DNA from 3 places in the Streptomyces sp. NPDC088350 genome. Region 2 is predicted to be linked to each of the others. Evidence: riboswitches for the same ligand, from Rfam matches in the RefSeq annotation. Region 2 holds a riboswitch; each other region holds the start of a gene.
The links. A riboswitch is a leader RNA that binds a small molecule or an ion and turns the genes downstream of it on or off. The one in region 2 is predicted to bind cyclic di-AMP.
Positions count from the first base shown of each region.

Region 1: linked by a shared signal. The riboswitch ahead of ACIQBL_RS01110 (transglycosylase family protein) and the one ahead of ACIQBL_RS39830 (transglycosylase SLT domain-containing protein) in region 2 are both predicted to bind cyclic di-AMP.
Region 3: linked by a shared signal. The riboswitch ahead of ACIQBL_RS37425 (M23 family metallopeptidase) and the one ahead of ACIQBL_RS39830 (transglycosylase SLT domain-containing protein) in region 2 are both predicted to bind cyclic di-AMP.

Region 1 is NZ_JBIVNL010000001.1:237,705-243,758, reverse strand. It holds gene ACIQBL_RS01120 (septum formation initiator family protein) at 1-132, opposite strand, end outside; gene eno (phosphopyruvate hydratase) at 250-1,536, opposite strand; gene ACIQBL_RS01110 (transglycosylase family protein) at 1,858-2,553, opposite strand; cyclic di-AMP (ydaO/yuaA leader) riboswitch at 2,563-2,735, opposite strand; gene ACIQBL_RS01105 (transglycosylase family protein) at 2,929-3,903, opposite strand; gene ACIQBL_RS01100 (cytochrome P450) at 4,030-5,394, opposite strand; gene ACIQBL_RS01095 (alpha/beta hydrolase) at 5,839-6,054, shown strand, end outside.
Region 2 is NZ_JBIVNL010000014.1:160,915-166,968, forward strand. It holds gene ACIQBL_RS39805 (outer membrane lipoprotein carrier protein LolA) at 1-654, opposite strand, end outside; gene ACIQBL_RS39810 (hypothetical protein) at 1,022-1,549, shown strand; gene ACIQBL_RS39815 (polyprenyl synthetase family protein) at 1,556-2,566, opposite strand; partial or broken gene ACIQBL_RS39820 (MFS transporter) at 2,791-3,078, shown strand; partial or broken gene ACIQBL_RS39825 (peptidase S15) at 3,083-3,583, shown strand; cyclic di-AMP (ydaO/yuaA leader) riboswitch at 3,815-4,017, shown strand; gene ACIQBL_RS39830 (transglycosylase SLT domain-containing protein) at 4,023-4,496, shown strand; gene ACIQBL_RS39835 (HAD family hydrolase) at 4,599-5,414, opposite strand; gene ACIQBL_RS39840 (LacI family DNA-binding transcriptional regulator) at 5,521-6,054, opposite strand, start outside.
Region 3 is NZ_JBIVNL010000012.1:305,366-311,419, forward strand. It holds gene ACIQBL_RS37405 (dihydrofolate reductase family protein) at 1-1,005, shown strand, start outside; gene ACIQBL_RS37410 (alginate lyase family protein) at 1,188-2,393, shown strand; tRNA gene ACIQBL_RS37415 (tRNA-Met) at 2,446-2,519, shown strand; gene ACIQBL_RS37420 (PP2C family protein-serine/threonine phosphatase) at 2,661-3,797, shown strand; cyclic di-AMP (ydaO/yuaA leader) riboswitch at 4,044-4,200, shown strand; gene ACIQBL_RS37425 (M23 family metallopeptidase) at 4,212-5,219, shown strand; gene ACIQBL_RS37430 (aldo/keto reductase) at 5,267-6,054, shown strand, end outside.

The DNA.
Region 1 (6,054 bases), on a different contig from region 2:
CGCTCGGCCGGTCAGCCGGGAACGGCGGGCCTGCCGTTTGGTCTGGGAACGGTAGACACGGGCCGCCGTCTGCTCGCCGAGCAGCTTCAGCCTGGTCGCGGTGGAGAACCGGTCCCGGTCCTTCACGGCCATGTCCCGCCTCCCCTTCACACGTGCGTACGTCCCCGCACACGGTACGGGACCGGGTGCGGGGACGTACGTACGACTGGCTGAGGATTGACCCGGTGGATCCCCGGGAATCCGGTGGGGTCAGCCCTTGAAGCGGGGGAACGCGCTGCGGCCCGCGTACTCCGCCGCGTCGTCGAGGATCTCCTCGATGCGCAGGAGCTGGTTGTACTTGGCGACGCGGTCCGAGCGGGCCGGGGCGCCGGTCTTGATCTGGCCGCAGTTCACCGCGACGGCGAGGTCGGCGATGGTGGTGTCCTCGGTCTCGCCGGAGCGGTGGGACATCATGCACTTGAAGCCGTTGCGCTGGGCCATCTCGACGGCGTCCAGGGTCTCGGTCAGCGAGCCGATCTGGTTCACCTTGACGAGCAGGGCGTTGGCGGTGCCCTCCTCGATGCCGCGGGCGAGACGCTCGGGGTTGGTGACGAAGAGGTCGTCGCCGACGATCTGGACCTTGTCGCCGATGCGGTCGGTGATGACCTTCCAGCCGGCCCAGTCGTCCTCGTACAGCGGGTCCTCGATGGAGACGAGCGGGTACGCGGAGACGAGCTCCTCGTAGTACTCGGTCATCTCGGCGGCCGAGCGGGACTTGCCCTCGAACTCGTACTTGCCGTCCTTGTAGAACTCGGACGCGGCGACGTCGAGCGCGAGCCCGATCTGCTCGCCGGGGATGTAACCGGCCTGCTTGATGGCCTCGATGATGAGGTCGAGGGCGGCGCGGTTGGACTCCAGGTTCGGGGCGAAGCCGCCCTCGTCGCCGAGGCCGGTGGACAGGCCCTTGGTCTTCAGCACCTTCTTGAGGGTGTGGTAGACCTCGGCGCCCCAGCGCAGCGCCTCGGAGAAGGACTCCGCGCCGATCGGGGCGATCATGAACTCCTGGATGTCCACGTTCGAGTCGGCGTGCGAGCCGCCGTTCAGGATGTTCATCATCGGAACGGGCAGCAGGTGCGCGTTCGGGCCGCCCAGGTAGCGGAAGAGGGGGAGGTCGGACGCCTCGGAGGCGGCGTGCGCGACGGCGAGGGAGACGCCGAGGATGGCGTTGGCGCCGAGGGAGCCCTTGTTGTCGGTGGCGTCCAGGTCGAACATCGCCTGGTCGATCAGACGCTGCTCGGTGGCGTCGTAGCCGACGAGCTCCGGGCCGATCTGCTCGATGACGGCGAGGACGGCCTTCTCGACACCCTTGCCGCCGTAGCGGTTCGGGTCACCGTCACGCAGCTCGATGGCCTCGAAGGCACCGGTGGAGGCGCCGGACGGAACGGCGGCACGACCCGTGCTGCCGTCGTCGAGGCCGACCTCGACCTCGACCGTGGGGTTGCCTCGGGAGTCCAGGATTTCCCGGGCTACGACGACGTCGATGGACGGCACGAGCATCTCCTTCTTGGGATCTGACGCGGCTACGGCAACACCGCAGCGGCTCTGCGAGACGAGCCTAACCGGCTCGGGGCGATTGGCCATCCGGTCGGCCGCCTGATGGACAGAACCGAGAGTAAATTGTTTCCGAACGGAACAAAGCGCTTCGCCAAAGAGCGCACAAAATCACCGGCGGGCACAAAAAAAGCCCCGCCCCGGTGCGTACGGGGGAACACGCACCGGAGCGGGGAGCCCGTGGGGGACGGGGGTGACCCTCACGAGGTCTCCATAGTGGACACCACGGCTGTGAGGGCGCTGTGGTTAAGCTACGAGCCGCGTATGTCACTTCAGGTGGAGCTGCTGGCCCGGGAAGATGACGTCGGCGTCGTCGATGATGTCCTTGTTCAGCTTGAACAGCTGCTGCCAGCCGCCCTTCACCTTGTGCTTCTCGGCGATGGAGCTGAGGCTGTCGCCCTTGACGACCTTGTACTCGCCGTCACCCTTCTTGACCTTCTTGCCGGTCGGGGTGGTGACGGTCTTCTTGGCGGCCGGGCGCTCGGCGGAGCGGGAGGCCGTCGTGTCCGTCGAGCGGGTGCTGGTGCTGCCACTGGAGGAGCTGCCGCTCGACGAGCTGTTGCCGCTCGAGGAGCTGCCGCCCGAGTAGGTGGCGCTGGAGAGGCCGGTGCCGCAGGTGGGCCAGGCGCCCTTGCCCTGGGCCGCGAGAACCTTCTCGGCGACGGCGATCTGCTGGGACTTGGAGGCCTGGTTCGCGGTGGAGGCGTAGGCGGTGCCGCCGTACGCGGCCCACGTCGAGGCGGAGAACTGCAGGCCGCCGTAGTAGCCGTTGCCGGTGTTGATGGACCAGTTGCCGCCGGACTCGCAGCTGGCGACCGTGTCCCACTCGGACGCGGTGGCGGCGGAGGCGCCACTGGCCGCCATGAGCGGGGCGGCGATGGCGACGCCGGTCACGCCGGCGAGCGTGGCGACGCGAGTGGCCTTGGACGGACGGCGGTGCTTGCCCTTGCTGGAAAACAGCATGGAAAATCCCAATCCCCTCACCGACGCCTACGAGGTGAGCTGTCGGGTTCGGGCCGTGTGAGTTGCCCGGCCGCACACCTCTCGGTGCGCGGCTTAACCCCAAGCCGGTTCCGGTGTCTCTCGACTCCCGGGCCCGGCGCTTACCTTGGGTCCCCCGCTCCTGCCTACGGCGCTTGACGCGACGAATGTTCCCGGAGGCCGCTGGCAGGACTCGGCGTGTGCGGCAGCCGGGGCTCGTGGTGACGAGCGGCCTTGACCGTAGACACGGAATCGGCGGAATTTCAAAGACGATCAGGGCTTCTGAGACTCATCCCACACTTTGATCAAACCGGACATTCGACGCGAAGCGTGACGTGAACTCCCGCTGCCCTCCTGCTACTTTTCGCCCGTTTCCGTACCGACGTCCAAGGTCTGACCGGCGGCGATCCGGGTCGGATCGGCGCCTATCACCTTTTTGTTCTCGGCGTAGAGCGCACGCCATCCGCCGTCGTAGCCAAGGGAGTCGGCGATGGACGCGAGGGAGTCACCGGCGCGGACCGTGTACGTCTGCGCCGTGACGCCTTCCTCGGCACCGGCTCCGCGGTGCTTGCCTGCGCTCGACCCACTCCCGAGCGCACCGGTGTCGACGAGGCTCCACTTGCCCGCCGCCTGCGCCGAGTTGTCCGATTCATCGAGTTTCGGAGATGCGGTCGCCGAGTCGTCGCTCACGGAAGGGGCGGCGGACTTGTCGGACTTGGCGGAGCTCGCGGAGTCCTTCGTCGCGGCGGGCGAGGGGCTGCTCGACGGGTCGCCGGTGGAGGAGTCGGACGTATCGGACGAAGTCGAGTCCGTGTTGCTGGAGTCGGACAGTCCGGAGGACGCCGAGGAAGGGGAGGAGTCCGTCGAGCCGGAGGAGTCCGTCGAGCCGGAGGAGTCCGTCGTGCCGGTCGACGGCGAGTCGCTCGCGACGCCCGTGTCGACGTTCGTCGAACCCGAGGTCGTGGTGAGACCGGAGAGCAGGGAGCAGGTCATCCAGGGCGAGGTGCCCCGGTCGTCGAGGATCTTCTCGGCGACGGCTATCTGCTGGGAGCGGCTGGCCAGGTCGGCGCTCGGGGCGTAGTCGAGGCCGCCGTACTTGCTCCAGTCGTCCTGGGACAGTTGCAGGCCGCCGTAGTAGCCGTTGCCACTGTTCTCGCTCCACGAGCCGCCGCTCTCGCACTGGGCCACCTTGTCCCAGGTGGTGCCGTCGGCGGCGTTCGCGGCGGCGGCGCCGAGGAGCGGGATGGCGATGGCGGAGCCGGTGACGCCGGCCGCGACGAGGAGTGCCGGAGCCTGACGGGGGCGACGGTGACGACCGTTCCCGGAGAGCATGCGGAGGCCTTTCGCGTGACGGCGGGGGGACCGCGCGGCGGGTGGTGCGGGGCGCCGCGCTGGTACGTGAACGTAGCCGCACTCGATCACTTGTCACAAGTCAATGCCACGTAGATCACGTGAAGATCACAGAGTTGAGGAAGTGTCATCTTCGGGTTTACGGGGTGGGATTGCGGGTTCAGGTTCGGGTTCACCGGGGCGGAGTGCCCGCTCGGGGGTGAACTCCACGGGCAGGGTGCGCAGTCCGCGCATGATGAGCCCGCCGCGCCAGCGCAAGTCGGCCGGGTCCGCGGCGAGTTGGAGGTCGGGGAGGCGGGTGAGGAGGGTGGCGAGCGCGGTCTGGCCCTCCAGGCGGGCGAGCGGGGCGCCGAGGCAGTAGTGGATGCCGTGGCCGTAGCCGAGGTGTTGATTGTCACGCCGTCCCAGATCGAGGACGTCGGGATCGGCGAACCGTTCCGGATCGCGGTCCGCGGCGGCCAGGACGACGAGTACGGGGTCGCCGGCCGCGATGTCCTGTCCGCCGAGGGTGAGGGGGCGGGTGGCGAAGCGCCAGGTCGCCAGCTCCACCGGGCCGTCGTAGCGCAGGAGTTCCTCGACGCCGGTTTCGAGGAGGCCGTGTTCGCCGGCGGCCAGGGACTTCTGGAGGCGGGCGCGCTGCTCGGGGTGGGTGAGGAGGGCGTAGGTGCCGTTGCCGATGAGGTTGACGGTCGTCTCGAACCCGGCGAAGAGCAGGATGAAGGCCATGGCGGCGGCCTCGTTCTCGGTGAGGTGTTCGCCGTGGTCGGAGGCGCGGATGAGGCCGGAGATGAGGTCCTCGCCGGGGAGGGGTTCCGGGCTGTCGGGGAGGGCCTCGCGCTTGCGGTGGATGAGGTCGGCGAGATAGTCGCGCATCTTCTTCACGGACCGGGCGACCCCGCCCCGCGGTCCGCCGCCGTGGCCTGCTTTTGTATGTCGCAGCATCATGCCCGCCCAGTCGCGGAAGTCGTCCTGGTCCTCGCGGGGGACGCCGAGCAGGTCGCAGATGGCGTAGATGGGGAGCGGGAAGGCGAAGTCGTGGATGAGGTCGGCGGAACCGGTCCGCGCGAAGCGGTCGATGAGGTCGTTCGTCAACTCCTGCACGCGCGGGGCGAATTCGGCCACCCGGCGGGGCGTGAACGCCTTGCTGACCAGCCGGCGCAGGCGGGTGTGGTCCGGCGGGTCGATGTTGAGCAGATGCGTCATCAACTCGGCCTTGCGTTCGCCCGGGATACCGGTCTTGCCCTTGGCGTGCGCCGGTTCGTCGTGGTGCGCGGGGTTCTTGGAGAGGCGCGGGTCGGCGAGGGCCTGCTTGGCGTCGGCGTGCCGGGTGACCAGCCAGGCCTCGACCCCGCTGGGGAGCCGCGTCCTGTGCACGGGGTCGTGCTCGCGGAGCCAGGCGTAGGCGGGGTAGGGGTCGGTGGCGAACTCCCAGGTGAAGAGTTCGGGGGCGGCGCGGGGCTCGTCGTGGTGCATGGCCCGACTTTATGCAGCGGGCGGAAGTGCTCCTCCGGTACATGGAGGGGCTCCTCCGCATCGGATGCCGTGGGCCGATTCCGCCTCGGCGATCCGGGTCACCGTGAGTGCGTGCCGGGGGTCCTGGATGCTGTCGCCGAAAATGTGACACTTCCCACCGGGAGTGTCACATTCGCGGAACTGGGCCCCGGCCGCCGGCGGATTCGCCACCCCCGTCCGTACCGGACGGGCCCCTCTACATACGTACGTCGTGCGTACGTCCCGGCGCGCGAAAACCCGTTGGCGGGCCACGGCGACCGCTGCTACTTTCCGGGAGGCCGTGCGAGAGAACGAGGAGGTGGTACCCGTGGACACAGTATCGACGTGGGTGCTCCCCTCCGGGGTCACGGCCGGGCGATAGGTCGTCCGGGAGCGCCGCTCCGAGCGCTCCCGAAAGGCATGACCATGCGCTTCACTTCCGAACAACGCCTCGACGACGGCGTCCTCGCACGCGAATTCACCCTCGGCGAGATCCCCGGCATCCTGTGGACGCCCGCATCCTCCTCCTCACCGGCGCCGCTGATCCTGCTCGGCCACCCCCCGCTCGGACTGCGCAGGATGTACCCCCGGCTGGTGGCACGGGCCCGGCAGGCCGCCGCGGAGGGTTTCGCCACGGCCACC
Region 2 (6,054 bases):
CAGCTTGTAGGCGTCGCGGCCCGCGACGTGCTCGGTGCCGTCGACGGTGACCGAGGTGGTGGCGTCGACCGACTTCAGCGCCTCGTCGGTGAGGCCCTTGGGTGTGGCCCTGGTCTCGTCGCTCTTCGAGGAGTCGGCGGCGGTGCCGTGGTAGACCTCGTTCGACTGGCTGTCGTAGCCCCAGACGTCCTTGCCGTTGTGGATGAGGCTGTACTCCGCCGCGTTCTCCAGGAGGGAGATCTTCTGCTTGTCGGGGCCGTCGGCCGCGACGCGCAGGGTGTGGGTGCCGGTGGCCAGCTCGGTGAGCTTGGTCGTGGGGTCGGCGGAGGAGCCGTCGCCGGACTTCGTGGCGCCGGACAGCATGCTGCTCTCCAGGCCGCCGAGGTTGGGCAGGCCCAGGTCAGTGCTGATCTTCACGGTGCCGGACAGCTGCTGGACGTCCGACTTGGCGATCTTGTCGATGAGCTGCTGTGCGGTGATCTTCGGGAGATTCGGGTCGCCGGAGTCGGCGAGCGCCGGGACCAGTCCGATGGTCGCCGCCGCCACCCCCACCACGGTGACCGGGACGATGTACCGCGCCGCCCTGCGCCGCCCGGCCCGGAGCTCGTCGCGCTCTCCGGTGTCCGCGCTGTCGTCGGTTTCGTACGGTGCCATGTCTGCCTTACCTCCGTCGTCGGCGGCGGCCAGTCCGTCCTCTGCACGTCCCACCCTGTGCCGCCATTCTCACCCGAATCGGTGAGGAGTGGTGATTTCCGTGTTCTCCATCTGACCAAATCCCCGAGGGATAAGCGTCAGACCCGGGAGCCAACTCCGCGTACGACTGGGGTATGACACACGGAGGCCGTGCCTCCCCCAAACCCCTAGGGGGAAGGCACCGCCCGCGCAAGGCAGTTGACCGGGACCGGCCAGGACGACCCCGTCCCGCGGCCCACTCCGAAGTCGTACGCGTCGCATCGAGTCACAAACCGCCTGAATCCGTACTTATGGGTGGCAGCACACCGCATCGACCGAAGGGGTCGCCATGCACGCCACCCAGCACCTCACCGGATACGCGGCCACGGGCGCCGCGGTCCTGGCACTCGCACTCGCCGGATGCGGAAGCGGCGGCAGTAGTGGAAGCGGCGGCTCGGCCGCCGCACCGGCCGCGGTCACCACGTCGACGACCCTGATGACCGCCAAGGTCGCCAAGGTGGGCACCGTCGTGACCGACAGCAAGGGGTACGTCCTCTACCGCTTCGACGCGGACTCGATCCACCCGACGAAGGTCAGCTGTTACGGCACCTGCGCGGTGGTCTGGCCCGCCGCGACCGCCAAGGGCGCCGTCAGCGTCAAGGGCATCGACAAGAAGCTCGTCTCCACGGTCAAGCGCTCCGACGGGACCTCGCAGCTCACCCTGGCGGGCTGGCCCCTGTACCGGTACGCCAAGGACGACCAGCCCAAGGAGGCCTACGGCCAGGGCGTGGACGGCACCTGGTGGGCGGTGACACCCACCGGAGCGAAGGCCGCGGCGGCCACCGCCTCCGGCAGCACGGGAGGCAGCGGCTACTGAACGGGCTCAGCCCGCGCGGTGCACCACCGCGTCGCACATCTCCAGGAGGGCGACCTTCGCGTCGCACTCGGGGAGCGGCGCCAGGGCCGCGCGGGCGTCCTCCGCGTAGCGCACGGTGTCGCGGCGGGCCTGCTCCAGGGCGGGGTGTCCACGGAGGCGGGAGAGGGCCTCGGCGAGCCGGGCGTCGTCCGTGAGGTCGGAGTCGAGGAGTTCGCACAGGGCGATGTCCTCGGCGAGACCGAGGCGGGCCGCCCGCTCCCTCAGCCGCAGCACCGGCAGGGTGGGGATGCCCTCGCGCAGGTCCGTGCCCGGGGTCTTGCCGGACTCGTGGCCGTCGGAGGCGATGTCCAGGACGTCGTCGGCGAGTTGGAAGGCCACGCCGAGCCGCTCGCCGTACTGGGTGAGGACGTCCACGACCGTGTCGTCGCAGCCGGCCATCATCGAGCCGAAGCGGCACGCCACCGCGACCAGGGAGCCGGTCTTGCCGCCGAGCACGTCGAGGTAGTGCTCGACCGGGTCGCGCCCGTCGGACGGGCCGGCCGTCTCCAGGATCTGGCCGGTGACCAGCCGTTCGAACGCCTCGGCCTGCACGCGCACCGCTTCGGGGCCGAGGTCGGCCAGAGTGTGCGACGCGCGCGCGAAGAGGAAGTCGCCGGTGAGGACCGCGACCGAGTTCCCCCAGCGGGTGTTGGCGCTGTCCACGCCCCGGCGCACGGCCGCCTCGTCCATCACGTCGTCGTGGTACAGCGTGGCGAGATGGGTCAGCTCGACGACGACGGCCGAGGGCACGACACCCGGCGCGTAGGGGTCGCCGAACTGGGCGGCGAGCATCACGAGGAGCGGCCGGAACCGCTTCCCGCCCGCGCGCACGAGGTGCTGGGCGGCCTCCGTGATGAAGGGGACCTCGCTCTTGGTGGCTTCGAGCAGACCCTCCTCGACTGCCGCCATTCCGGCCTGGACATCGGCTTCCAGAGCCTGGTCCCGCACGCTCAGCCCGAACGGCCCGACGACGGTCACGAGGGGTCTCCTGTCTGCTGGTGTCCCTGGGCGGTCACACGGATTGTCGATAGGTCGCTGCCATCACTCAAGTCAGCGTATCCGGTCGGCATTCGATCACCGGTGCCACCCACCCCCGTCCAGGCCAGGCGGTATCGGATCACGACCGGTATGTTTTTGATCAACTGATAAGAACGGACATTTATCGACTTACCTGGAAGTAGTGGAGCGCGTCCCGAACCGCACTGGAAGCCGAGCCCGACAGCGAGCCGCCTCCCGAGGACGACCACGCCTTCTTCGGCCAGCCCAGGGGCCTGCTCACACTCTCGGGGCTGGAGGTCTGGGAGCGCTTCTCGTTCCTCGGCATGCAGGCCATCCTCGTCCTCCACTTCGCGGATTCGGTCGCGCACGGCGGCATGGGCATGTCGTCCGGAACGGCCGCGTCCGTGTCCGCAGCCTACGGAACGCCGGCCTATCTCGTCTCGGTCTCGGACGGCTGGCTCGCCGACCGCATCCTCGGCCTGGTCAAGGCAAGCACCCGGGCGTCGCATCCGGCTCGCGGTGTCGTCGGCGTACTGGCCGTGGATCTGGCCCCAGCCGGAGTCGGCGGCGGGGTTCACGCCGGACCCGGAGGGGAGTGCGCTGGAACTCCCGGTGCGGGACCGGGAGTTGACTGCCGATATTCGTTTCGGCGAACCCGAGGAGGCCGAGCCGCTCGGGGTGCACCACCCGGCCACGCTCGACGAACCCCGGCACGGCGGCACGCGCGTGTACCCGGACGGGCTCGAATTCACCGAGGACGCGCTGGAGACGTACACGATCGACGAGGCGGACCCGTTGTCGGCCCGTACGCGGTCCGACCGGTCGATCCGGCCGCACCGGCCGGAGCCGGGGTGGGACACGACCGTGCGGACGCGGTCGGAGATCACTTGCGACGAAACGGACTTTCTCACCTCTAACGAGGTGATTTGCACCGAGGGTGGCGAAGTGATCTTTCACCGGACCCGGGAGAAAAGGATTCCGAGAACTGCCAGTTGAGGATGAATGCCCGATTTGCCGTTCTTCATTCTTCCGTGAGTTGGGTCACGCGTTTCCATGAATGGCCTGTGTCCCGGTCTGCCCGCGTTTCCCCTTGCGCCGTTTGACAGTTGAAGCTTGGCTCGCGCAAAGGATCAAGTGCCCCATACGCCCCAGACCAAGGTCAATAGGGGTGAGGTGTGATTCCGCCACTTGTTCCGGACATGTGCTCTCGCATACGTTCCCGGCCTGTCGAGCGGAACGCCGAATCCTGCCGCCGCCCGGCATCCCAGTCACGAACACATCTCGCACGGCAGGAGCGGGGGAACCAGGTAAGTCGCCGGACCGGCCATTGCACCGGGACGGCTTGGGGTTAAGTCACGTCCGTGAGGGCGTGGCCGGGCACCTCCCAGCCCGAACCCGACAGCTCACCTCGCAGGCGACGGAGAGGAACCTCGTCATGCCTGCAACCGCTCAGTCCCGCCGCGCCCGCCTTGTCCGCCGTGCCGTTGTCGCCGGTACCGGTGTCGCGATCCTCGCCCTGCCGATCGTCGGGGCGACCTCCGCTTCCGCGGCCACCACGTCTTCCACCTCGACCACGCTCGCCGGGTACCCCAACACCCTTGACGGGTGGATCCGGGAGTCGCTCGCGATCATGGCGCAGAAGGGGATTCCGGGGACGTACAACGGGATCTACCGGAACGTGATCCGTGAGTCGTCCGGTAACCCGTACGCGATCAACAACTGGGACTCCAACGCGGCGGCCGGTACGCCGTCGAAGGGGTTGCTTCAGGTGATCGACCCGACGTTCAGCGCGTATCACGTTGCCGGGACTGCGTTCGATCCGTATGACCCGGTTGCGAACATCACGGCTGCTTGTAACTACGCGGCGGCGGTGTACGGGTCTATCGACAACGTTTACGGGGCTTACTAGAAAACGTTGGATCAGCCACGACGGTTGTGTTTTGAGTGGCACCGCCGTCGTGGCTGGTCGCGCCCGCGCGGCGGAGCCGCAAATTGATACAGCCCCGCGCCCCTAAAAACCTTCGCTGAGGAGTCTTTCCAGGACCAGGGCGATTCCGTCGTCCTCGTTCGATGACGTCACCTCGTCCGCCACCGCCTTCAGTTCGGGGTGGGCGTTGGCCATCGCCACTCCGTGTGCCGCCCAGTCGAACATCGGGATGTCGTTCGGCATGTCGCCGAAGGCGATGGTGTCGGACGGGGTCAGGCCCAGGTGTTGGGCGGCGAGGGCCAGGCCGGTCGCCTTGGTGATGCCGAGTGGCTGGAGTTCGACGGTGCCGGGGCCGGACATGGTGACCGAGGCCAGTGAACCGACCACCGAGCGCGCCGTGGACGCCAACTCGTCGTCCGCCAGGGCGGGGTGGCGCAGCAGCACCTTGCTGATGGGTTCGGACCAGAGGTCGTCGCGCCGGCCCACCCGTACCGCGGGGAGCGTGGGGTGCGGCATCAGGTAGCCGGGCTCGATCAGGGTGAGGCCGTCCACGCCGTCCTGGTCGACGGCCGCGTACACCTGGCCCACCTCCGCCTCGATCTTGCCGAGCGCGGTCTCGGCCAGCTCCCGGTCCAGGGTGACCGACCAGAGCAGACGGTCCGCGCCGGCGTCGTACAACTGCGCGCCCTGTCCGCACACCGCGAGCCCCCTGCTGCCGAGGTCGTCGAGGAGCGGGCGCACCCTCGGGGCGGGCCGGCCGGTGACGACGAGGTGCCGGGCGCCGGCCGCCGTGACCCGTCGCAGTGCGGCGAGGGACCGGTCGGAGAGCGTGTCGTCGCCGCGCAGCAGCGTTCCGTCCAGGTCGGTGGCGATCAGTGCATATGCGAGGGGTGCGGCCATGATCAGAGAATACGGATGGAAAGGCCCCCGGACTCGACGCGAACCGGACGGCTGCCGCCTTCACATGCGTTGACCGGTGTTCCGGTTGACTTGACGGTGACGGCGGTCATGCCGACTCCCGGACGACCAGTTCCGTCGGCAGGATCACGCCCGCCGTGTCCTCTCCGGCGATCTGGGCCAGCAGCATCCGCACCATCTCGGCGCTGATGCGGTCGTAGGGCTGGCGCATGGTGGTGAGGGCCGGGGTGATGGAGGTGGCCGCCGCCGAGTCGTCGAAGCCTCCGACAGCGATGTCATCGGGGACCGAACGGCCGGATTGTTGAAGGGTGTTGACGACTCCCAGGGCCATGAGGTCCGAGGCTACGAACACCGCGTCGATGTCGGGGGCCTGGGACAGGAGTCTGCGGGCCGCTTCCTCGCCGCCCGTGCGGCGGTAGTCGCCCTCGACCACGAGCGCGGGGTCGTGGGGCAGACCCGCCTCGGTGAGGACGTCCCGGTAGCCGGCCAGGCGGTCGGGGCCGCCCGGGGCGTCGAGCGGGCCGGTGACCATGCCGATGCGGCGACGACCCCCGGCGACGAGGTGGCGGACCATCTCCTGGGCGCCGTCCCGGTCGGCCGCGGCCACGTAGCTGTACTTGGA
Region 3 (6,054 bases), on a different contig from region 2:
TCCGTGGACGCGATCCTGATCGGCGCCGGCACGATCCGCGCCGACAACCCCCGCCTCCTCGTCAACTCCCCCGAGCGCCGCGCCGCCCGCCGCGCCGCCGGCAAGCCGGAATACCCCCTCAAGGTCACGGTCAGCGGCTCCGGCGACCTGGACCCGACGGCGAATTTCTGGCACACGGGCGGCGGCAAACTCGTCTTCACGACGGACAAGGGCGCGGAGCGAGCACGCCAACTCGGCCTCGCCGCAGACGTGTTCGCCCTGGGCCCGGAACTCGACTGGCGCCGACTGCTCGAACACCTCCACTCCGTCAGGGGAGTTGACCGCCTGATGGTCGAGGGCGGCGGCACGATCCACACCCAGCTGCTCCAGCAGGGCCTCGCCGACGAACTCCACCTCGTCCTGTCCCCCCTCTTCGTGGGCACTCCGGACGCCCCCCGCCTCTTCGGCCCCGGCACCTACCAGGCAGGCCGCCTCCGCCTCGTGGAGACCCGCCCCATCGAGGACGTGGTCCTCATGCGCTACGAACCCACCGCCCCCGGCACCGGCGACCTCCCCTCCGCCGCCGACCACCACTGGCTCGCCCTGGCCTGCGCCCTGGCCGCGGACTGCCCGCCTTCGGAGACGGCGTTCAGCGTCGGCGCGGTGGTCGTGGCCGAGGACGGCACGGAACTCGCCCGGGGCCACTCCCGCGAGGCCGGCGACCCGGTGGTCCACGCGGAGGAGGCGGCCCTGGCCGAGCTGGACCCGGCGGACCCCCGCCTCCCCACCGCCACGGTCTACACCAGCCTCGAACCCTGCACCCATCGCGCCTCCCGCCCCAAGCCCTGCGCCCGTCTGATCCTCGACGCGGGCGTACGGCGCGTGGTGACGGCCTGGCGCGAGCCGGACACGTTCGTGGAGGGGGCGGACGGGAGTGGGATGTTGGCGGCGCGGGGGGTGTCGGTGGTCGTACTGCCGGAGTACGAGGAGCGGGCGAAGGCGCCGAACCGGCATCTGCTCGGCTGAGGTGCACCCACCCCTCTCCGCAGAAATGTGACACCTCGGGGGGTGAGTGTCACGTTTCTGCGGAACACCCCCTGCCCCCCGGCCCTCGCCGCTCCCCGACCGGCCCATCAGATCCTGCGGCTCACCGCCCACCGGGTCACGCTCGCAGTGAACCCGGTGCGGACAACGCGGAGGTAGGACACATGAGGGCAGTGGCGGTGCTGGGTGCGACCGTGGTCGTAGGGCTTCTCGCCTCCTGCGCGGCGACGGACACCGGTACCCGGACCATGGCACGGGCCCTGCCCGCCGACGCGGCGTTCACCCACCCCGGAGTGCTGGTCAGCAAGGGCCAGTTGGACGCCGTACGGAAGAACGTGACCGCCGGCAAGCAGCCCTGGCTGAAGGCGTACTTCGGGATGCGGGACAGCAAGTACGGGTCGTACAAGTACACGGCGAAGCCGTACGCCGACGTCGACTGCCCCTGGAACGGCAAGGCCGCGCACGGCTGTGTCGAGGAGCGCGAGGACGCGATCGCGGCGTACACGCAGGCCCTGCTGTTCAGCATCACCGGGAAGCAGCACCACGCGCTCAAGGCGCGGGAGATCATGGACGACTGGTCGGCGAGGATGAAGGAGCACACCTCCGAGGACGCCGGGCTCCAGACCGCGTGGGCGGGCTCGACGTGGGCGCGGGCGGCGGAGATCGTGCGGTACGCGCCGGGCGCCGGGTGGCCGGCGGACCGGGTGCGGCGGTTCGCGACGATGCTGCGCACCGCCTACCAGCCCGAGGTCACCAAGGACCTGCCGGACTACAACGGCAACTGGGACCTCGCGATGACCGACGCCGCGATCGGCATCGCCGTCTTCCTCGACGACCACAAGGCCTTCGACGCGGCCGTCACCCGCTTCCGCGACCGCGTGCCCGCCTACTTCTACCTCGCCAAGGACGGCAAGGTGCCGCTCACCCCGGCCCGCTCCAGCGTCACCACCCCGCAGAAGCTGACGACGTACTGGTTCAAGCAGACCACCTTCAGGGACGGCGTCGCCCAGGAGACGTGCCGCAACTTCAAGCACGTCGGGTACTCGCTCGCCGCCACGGCCCACATCGCCGAGACCGCCTGGCACCAAGGGGTCGACCTCTACAACGAGGTCAAGGACCGGCTCGCCGCCGCCCTCGACCTCCACGCCCGCTACCAGCTCGGCGAGTCCGCGCCCGCCTGGCTCTGCGGCGGGAAGGTCGACCGGAACATGGGCCCCGACCTGGAGGTCGCCCTCAACCACCTGGAGGACCGGCTCGGCATGAAGGTGCCCTCCGCGCACCGGCTCGCCGAGTCGACCCGGCCGGCCGGCAGCGACGACCTCTTCGTCTCCTGGGAGACCCTCACGCACGCCGGGAACCCGGCCGACTGAAACACGTGTGACATCGGACCCCGCGGATGGCGTATAGTTGCAATCACAACGGCGCGGGGTGGAGCAGCTCGGTAGCTCGCTGGGCTCATAACCCAGAGGTCGCAGGTTCAAATCCTGTCCCCGCTACTAAGGCCAAGGGCCGGAATCCGGAAACGGATTCCGGCCCTTGGTGTTTCTCCCTCGCGTTTCTCCCCCTGTCGGCCCACCCCGCTCGCCGCCCTCCCCCCACCGGGAAAAACTGGACGCGTGGAGGAGGAGGGTCCGTACATGCGAGCCGGCGGGCGCCTGCCCGCCGATCCCGTGCCCGACCCCGGCCTCGGCCGCGTCGAGGGACGGCGCATCTCGAACACCCGCGCCGTCGTCCACCGCCTGCCCGCGCTGCTGCTGATCGTCGGCGCGTTCTACGACTACCTCACCCCGCAGGACTTCACCGCGGCCCCGTTCTTCACCGCCGCCCCGCTCGTCGCCGCCCCGCTGTACTCGCGGCGCGGCACCGTGCTCACCGGCCTGGCCTCCGTCGCCGTCGTCCTGGTGACCCACATCAGGCTCGGCATCGTCCTCCACGCCGACGCGGTCACCGAGGCGGCCACCGTGGCGACGGTCGCCGTCCTCGCCGTGCTCATCAACGTCCTCGTCCGCCGCAGCAGCGAACAGCTCGCCTCCGTGCGCGAGATCGCGGAGGCCGCCCAGCGCGCCGTACTGCCCGAACCGGCCGAGCGGATCGGCGGGTTCGAGATCGCGGCACGCTACGAGGCGGCGCAGGAGGGCGCGTTCATCGGCGGCGACCTGTACGCGGTGCAGGACACCCCGCACGGCGTACGGCTGGTCGTCGGCGACGTGCGCGGCAAGGGCATGGGCGCGGTCGCGGCCGTCGCCGTGGTCATCGGGGCGTTCCGGGAGGCCGCCGAGCAGGAGGTCACCCTGGAGGCGGTCGCGCAGCGGCTGGAGCGGGCGCTGGCGCGCGAGGGCACCCGGCGCGACGGGCTCGACGCGTTCGAGGGGTTCACCACGGCCGTCCTCGCCGAACTCCCGCACGGCGACGGCGTCGTACGGATCGTCGACCGGGGCCACCCGCCGCCGCTGCTCCTGCACGAGGACGGCACCGTGGACACCCTGCTCGTCAAGGAGCCCGCACTGCCGCTCGGGATGGGGGAGTTGGGGTTCTGGCCCGACCGCGTCGAGGAGTTCGCGTTCCCGGGAGGTTCCACGCTGCTCGTGTACACCGACGGCCTGTCCGAGGCCCGCGACTCCCACGGCGTCTTCTACGACCCCGGGGAGCGGCTGGCCGGCCGGACCTTCCGCAGCCCCGAAGCGCTGCTCGGCATCCTCGCCAAGGAGGTGCGCCGGTACTCCGGGGGCGGGATGACGGACGACATGGCGATGATCGCCGTACGGCATCCATGACCGGCATGTACGGCGGTTGTCACGGGCCGTGACCGGGTGGGCGCCCTCCGCATAACAACTGACATACCGTCAATGGCTGTGGGAATTCTGAGACCTGGTCAACTCGCCCGATTTTCGCCGGTGGTGGCCCGTTCGTCCAGCAAGGAAAGGTTAATGATCAAGCGGAACAGCTTGGAATCGGGCACCCGGGTCTATTAACGTTCGATAACGCAGCGCGGTCGTCCCAGCCGTCACAAGAGACGGCTCCGTGCGCACGCGCCGAATCCCGCGAGGGAACCGGGGAACCACCACTTGGGGTGAATCGCTCGTCGACAGCCGTGGGTACACGGCAGGTTGACGCGCGTAGGAGACCTTCCTGCTCCGAACCCGTCAGCTAACCCGGTAGGCGAGAAGGAAGGAAAGGAGCGCGCCCACGTGGCGTCCAACTCTGCTGCCCCAGAAGCCCCGTTCGTCTACGGCGGTTACCGCCCCGACGAGGGCCCCTGGGAGGAGTGGAACCCCAGCGCGGAGTCCGTTCCTCCCCAGCGCGGCAAGCACCGCGTCGCCAAGCAGCGCGGCGGCGGGGGATTCGCCCGCAGCTCCACCGTCCTGGGCGTCGGTGTCATAGCCGCCGTGAGCGCCGGCGGGATGGCCAGCGCCAACACCGGCAAGCCGCCGGTCTCGATCTCCCTGCCCGACCTGCCCTCCGTGGGCCACCTGCTGGACGACTCCTCCAGCACCCCCAAGGGTTCCGCGACCGCGCTCAGCAGCGTCGGCGTGACCACCACCGAGACCGCCAAGGGCACCTCGGGCGCGGGCGAGCTGCTGCGCAACCGGATCATGGAGCAGGCCGAACTCCAGCAGCTCCAGGTCGACGGCAAGTCGCAGGCCGCCGCCGAGGCCGCCGTCGCCAAGCAGGTCGACGCCGCCGCGGCCAAGGCCGAGAAGGACGCCGCGAAGAAGGCCGCCGACGCGAAGAAGGCCGCGGAGGCCGCCGCCAAGAAGAAGTCCGAGGCCACGAAACTCGCCGCGCTGGCCAAGCAGTACACACTGCCGGTCGGCTCGTACACGATCACCGGCACCTTCGGCCAGGCCGGCACGATGTGGTCCTCCGGCTACCACACCGGCCTCGACTTCGCCGCGCCCACCGGCACGCTGATCAAGGCCATCCACAGCGGCACGGTCACCGAGGCGGGCTGGGCCGGGGCGTACGGCTACCGCACGATCATCACCCTCAGCGACGGAACCGAGCTGTGGTTCTGCCACCAGTCCTCGATCAACGTCAGCGTCGGCCAGAAGGTCGCCACCGGTGACGTCATCGGCCGCGTGGGCGCCACCGGCAACGTGACCGGGCCGCACCTCCACCTGGAGGTGCACCTCAACGGCGCGGCCACCGCCAGCGACCCGGCGCCCTGGCTGCGCAGCAAGGGCCTCAACCCCTGACCCACCCGCTGGAATATCCGGTTCCGGCCCGGCGGTTGACGTGGAGCATGACTTCTCTTCGCAAGCTGGGCCGGTCCGACCTCGAAGTGTTCCCCCTCGTCCTCGGCGGCAACGTCTTCGGCTGGACCGCCGACGAGGCGGACTCGTTCGCCGTGCTCGACGCCTACACCGCCGCCGGGGGCAACTTCGTCGACACCGCCGACTCGTACACGGCGTGGATCGAGGGCAACAAGGGCGGCGAGTCCGAGACCGTCATCGGCAAGTGGCTCAGGTCCCGCGGCAACCGCTCCGACGTCGTCATCGCCACCAAGGTCAGCCAGCACCCCGAGTACCCGGGCCTGTCCGCCGCCAACATCAAGGCCGCCGCCGACGCCTCCCTCACCCGCCTGGGCACCGACTACATCGACCTCTACTACCCGCACTTCGACAAGGAGGAAGTGCCGGTCGAGGAGATCGTCGGCGCGCTCGACGACCTGGTCAGGGCGGGCAAGGTGCGGCACATCGCCGCCTCCAACATCTCCCCCGAGCGGCTCCAGGCGTCCCTCGACTTCTCCGACCGCGAGGGCCTGGCCCGCTATGTCGCGATCCAGCCGCACTACAACCTCGTCTCCCGCGACACCTACGAGGGCGAACTGCGGGACGTAGCCGAACGCGGCGGCCTCTCCGCCCTTCCGTACTTCGCGCTCGCGGCCGGCTTCCTCACCGGCAAGTACCGCCCCGGTACGAGCGTGGAGAGCGCCCGTGCCGGACGCGCGGCGCAGTACCTCGCATCGGAGCGCGGCCTACGGGTGCTGACCGCCCTGGACGAGGTCGCGCAGGCCCACGACGCCCCGGT